Regions from separate parts of the Cohaesibacter marisflavi genome, predicted to be linked through region 1. Evidence: riboswitches for the same ligand, from Rfam matches in the RefSeq annotation. Region 1 holds a riboswitch; the other holds the start of a gene.
The links. Region 1 has a riboswitch for thiamine pyrophosphate ahead of thiM (hydroxyethylthiazole kinase). Riboswitches for the same ligand answer to the same signal wherever they lie in the genome.

Region 1 (2,469 bases):
TCTTGTCCGGCCCCAGCGCCTTGCGCATGGCGACAGGATCACCGTCGGACTGGCCCATATGCAGGCCAGCGGCTCCGCTCTCGAGCGCCACATTGATGCGATCATTGATGATGAAGGGCACGCCATAGTCTTGAGCCAGCTTGTTAAGGCGCGTAGCCTGCGCGATCAAAACGTCATCAGGCGCAGTCTTGTCGCGCAGCTGAATGATGGACGCCCCACCCTTTAACGCAGCGAGCACGAGGGAATCGTCAGGATTGTGAGGGGTTACGAAATAGACGGAGAGATTCATGATTCCTGTATCCTTGCAGCATCGGAAAGCTGATCGGGGGTGATGGTGTAAAGCGCGTCAATGAAGGCAGTGGCAAAAGACCCCGGCGCGGAGGTGGTTTCTGCGGCGAGCTGTCCGGCGAGCCCGTAATAGGCGATGGCCGCAGTCGTGGCTTCCAGATGAGGCTTGCCCACAATGAAGGAGGCGATCACGCCATTGAGCGTGCAGCCAAGCGCGGTGACGAGTGGCATCATGGCATGGCCATTGTCCACTCGATAGGCGCGTGTACCATCGGTGATCAAATCTTGTGGGCCGGTTACGGCCACGATGCCACCGGTAGACGCGGCCAGTGCACGGGCACCGGCTTCTGCTTCGGTTACGCTGTCAGCGCTATCGGCGCCTTTGCCTTTGGTCATTTCGCCACAAACGGCGAGAATCTCAGAGGCATTGCCGCGAATGACGGAGGGTTTCAGTGCCAGAAGAGCCGAGGAGGTTTCCCGGCGAAAGGCCGTTGCGCCCGCCGCGACCGGGTCAAGCACCCAAGGGGTATCGTTTTCATTGGCGCTTTCAGCGGCAACGATCATCCCGCGCACCCAGTCAGTGGAGAGCGTGCCGATATTGATCGTCAAAGCGGACGCAAGCGCAGCGAACTCCCCTGCCTCCTCTTCTGCATGAAGCATGGCCGGTGACGCACCCGACGCGAGCAGCGCGTTGGCCATGACATTCATGGCGACATAGTTGGTGATATTCTGGATAAGCGGCGCATTGGCGCGCATATGAGAGAGATAGTGGCCCCAGTCGGTCATTCTTCGCTCCTACTGAGGCGGAAGAATTGACATCGGGTCTGAGTGGAAACCATCGGGCTCCCTTGGGACCTAAAGCGCAACTTCCTCCGCCAGTATGATCTGGTTCAGGTTCGAAGGGTTCATCTCAGCCCGGTCTCCCGGACGCCCCTGTTACACGCTCGATTTAAACGTAATTTGCGATCGATTACCAGTGGCCACCTGCACATTCCCCCTTATGCCAGCAAGAAAAACCTGCGTACCAGAGGCCCAGACACACTGCAAAAACCGGATTTTCCACCACCCATCGTATTGAAATAAAATATAAATTCATTTATGAGACGACTTACCGTTCAATAAAATCTCTCTTGTGTACAAGCCCTCTCAGGGGAGGTGAGCTATGAGCATGCACCCTTCTGATTATTTGACGAGAGTTACAGGCTCTGTGCGATTTCCGAAATAAATGTACCAAGCCACTTTCCATATCATCAAGAACAAAATAATGTTGTCTTTATACTTCGCTACTTTATAATAATTCTGTTTTTTTTAAAATATTGACGGAAATTTTTGAAAGTACTCAAGAATATTTTACGGGTAAAAAAATACTATTCACTCGTAACACTATTTATTTTTGCAAGGCAAAACACACGCATGAAGCATACCGATAAAATTCCCCTAGACGATATGCAACGCACCAAGATTCGCGTGCTCAAGCAGCTTTTGACGCAAAATCCTGATCTTGTCGAACAGTATGAGCAGGCCAAGAAAATTGTACGAGTCTTTCGACGACCCGCTTTCTATGAAATGTCGACACGCTGTAACTTGCGCTGCGAGGGATGTTATTTCTTCGACAGAGAACAGCAGAACCCACATGATGAAGAACAAGATCTTTCGGTCTGGGACAGTTTTTTCGCAGCAGAAGCAGAGCGAGGCGTCTCCATGGGCTACTTCGTGGGGGCAGAACCTTCCCTTGAGCAAGAACGCCTGAAAGTGGCCGCGCGTTACATCAGATATGGCAATGTGGGGACAAACGGAAGCGTGTTCATCTCCCGCGAGATCCCCTTCAAGATCGGTATTGCCCTGTGGGGAAGCGACGACGCTATGGACCGTCGCATGCGGGGAGCCAGCGTCTTTCGCAAGGCTCTGAAAAATTATGCCGAAGACCCGCGCGCAATTTTTTTATTTACAGTGAATGCATGGAATTTCGATCAATGTGAAACCGCAGTCCAATTATGTCAGGATGCCGGTGTTCCCATTACCTTCAATCTGTTTTCGCCAACCAAGTCTCTGCTCCACAAACTGGGCGAGGCGGCTCCCAATGACAATGAGTTTTTCAGAGTCAGCCGACCGGAGAAGAACCCATGTATCGAGGCCGAACATCTCAAGCCGATAAGGAATACCCTGGCCCGCCTGATCGAT
Region 2 (2,469 bases), 2.4 Mb from region 1:
GAGCATCGGCCATTCGATATGGCGGGCAATGGCTTTAGAACTCATGCCAAGCTGAGCGGCGAGGCGCCATTGCTCAGCGGGGATCGCCAGCCAACCCTGCAGCAGAATACGCGTTGCAAGGGGCAGATTGAAAAAGACATGGGCCAGCAGAATGCCGGGCAGGCCATAGATGGAAAAACCGGAGATGCCGATGCCTGTGGCGAGGGTATGCATGGGACCATTCTTGCCCCAGATGGCGAGCAGGCCGAGAATGGCAACGATGACCGGCAGGATGAAGGGCGCGCCAAACAGCGACAAGATGGTCGCCTTGCCGGGGAAGCTGCGCGTTGCCAGCGCTCTGGCCAGAGGAATGGCCAGCAACGCGGACAGGATGGCAGAGAGCGCTGCCTGCATAAGGGTAAAGCGAACAGCGCGCATGACATAGACGTCAGAAAACAGGCTGCTCAAGGCGCTGCCAACCGAGCTGGTCTCGCCTAGCGTGGGGGCCGCCATGGACCAAAGAGCACCGATGCTGGCGACAACGAGGGTAAGCGGTGCCAAAAAGGCGAAAAGTGCCGGAATGCCATTGGCAAAGGCTTTATGATTTGCCTGTCTGATCACGCATTATCCCTCGTTTTCACATGTTGGGCTGCTTATTGACTAAGAGCGCCGAGCCACTCGTCCAGAGCTTTCTTGCGGATGGCGGGCACCTCTTCTGTGTCAAACAGCAGGGCCTTGTCTGGCTTTGCCAGATCCTTGAAGGAGGCTGGCCATTCACCCTCCGGCATGGCAACAGGATACATCCAGTTGGTTGTCGGAATGACGGTCTGCGCTTCCGGCCCGATGAGGTAGCTCAGGAAGGCGTTGGCCAGATCTTTGTTCTGGCTGGATTTGGTGACGGCAGCCAGCTCGACTTGCATATAGTGGCCATCCTTGAAGGCTGCGGCCTTGTAGTTGGTCTTGTTCTCGGCTGCGATATGATAGGCTGGCGACGTGGTGTAGCTCAGCACCATATCGGCCTGTCCTTCCAGAAACATGCCATAGGCCTCGGACCAGCCTTTCGTGACCGTGAGGATATGGGGGCTCAGTTGCTTCCACGCATCGGCGGCCTTTTCGCCATAGACATCCTTGACCCAGAGCAGAAGGCCCAGCCCGGGCGTGGAAGACCGCGGATCTTCGATAACGATCTTTAGATCGTCAGGCGCATTGATCAGTTCTTCAAAGCTGGAGGGGACGGAGGAGAGTTTGTCGCTATCATAGACAAAGGCGAAATAGCCCCAGTCGAAGGGAACGAATGTGCTGGCATCCCACTCAATGGGCAAATGCAAGCCTTCAACTGCGACGCTGTTAGGCTCGAACAGGCCGCTTTTCTGCGCATCCGCTACAAGGTTTGAATCAAGGCCGACGAGCACATCCGCTTTTGACGAACCGCCTTCAAGGCGCAAGCGGTTGAAGGTTTCTGTCGCGTCGCCCGGAGAGACATATTCAACCGTGCAGCCGCAGGTTTTCTCAAAACCTTCCTTGATTGCTGGCCCGGGGCCCCATTCGGTATTGAAAGAATCGTAGGTATAGACGGTAAGGGTTGGTTTGTCGGCTGCATTGGCCGACGGGACTGCAACCAGAGACGTTGTCAGGCCGAGACTGGCTGTGAGAAGAGAAAGGGTCAAAGCTTTCATATCATTCCTCAAAAAAGAGGCCACGCAGAGGCTCAGGCCGCGCGTGACGCTGGTATGTCGTGTGCATCTTGCTGCGGGGGAAGTCCTCTCGCATCAGATGCTCTAGCTATTGACCGGATTGGGTAGAGTGGAAGAAGGTTGGGTTTGTTCCAAGCTTCGTCTCTTCCTCCGCCGGTGTGATCCGGATCAGGTTCGACGGGTTCGCACTTTGTGCATCTCAGCCTGGTTACAGGCACCCCGGGACGGTCGACATACTAGAGATATTGTTTCTGGAATTCAATCGGCTTGCGGCTTTATACGGAGAACAAATCAATCACGATTGGCTGGCGTATCAACGCTATATCGGCAACCCAGCCATCGGGTCGTCCATCAGATCCTGTTCGCTTTCCGAGGAAGGGGCTGATGAGGCTTCCGATGGACGGTCTGGATCGGCGATATAAGTGATTTCGTCTTCTGTTAGCCACGCCGGATCCGTTTGTGGCAATCGTGCCTGTCGTTTGCTGTCCACTTCCTGAAGAAAAGCATCGATCCTGTCATTGATGGAATCAACGAAAAGCAGGGGAGCATGGCCATGTCCCTTGGCTTCAAACAGTTGGCAGTCGGGGTGGCGGCTTACCATCTCCTTGGCCGTGGTGGCTGCTAGGATGTCGGATGTTTCCCCGCGTAGAACCAATGTTGGGCAGTGGGAAAGCGCCATGAATTGCGGCCAGAGATCGATTTTGGTTTCGCTGAGATCAATACTTTCAAGTGCCTTGGCGATATAGGGGTCGAAATCACTTTTCGGAACGCCCCCTTCATCGCGGAAGGTCATGCG

Region 2: linked by a shared signal. The riboswitch ahead of thiB (thiamine ABC transporter substrate binding subunit) and the one ahead of thiM (hydroxyethylthiazole kinase) in region 1 are both predicted to bind thiamine pyrophosphate.

What each region holds. Positions count from the first base shown of each region.
Region 1 is NZ_OY762534.1:2,749,216-2,751,684, forward strand. Features, by position in the region: gene thiE (thiamine phosphate synthase) at 1-289, opposite strand, end outside; gene thiM (hydroxyethylthiazole kinase) at 286-1,074, opposite strand; TPP riboswitch at 1,139-1,233, opposite strand; gene ACKPCT_RS13580 (hypothetical protein) at 1,618-2,469, shown strand, end outside.
Region 2 is NZ_OY762534.1:349,973-352,441, forward strand. Features, by position in the region: gene ACKPCT_RS02695 (thiamine/thiamine pyrophosphate ABC transporter permease ThiP) at 1-600, opposite strand, end outside; gene thiB (thiamine ABC transporter substrate binding subunit) at 633-1,655, opposite strand; TPP riboswitch at 1,801-1,905, opposite strand; gene ACKPCT_RS02705 (alpha/beta fold hydrolase) at 1,993-2,469, opposite strand, start outside.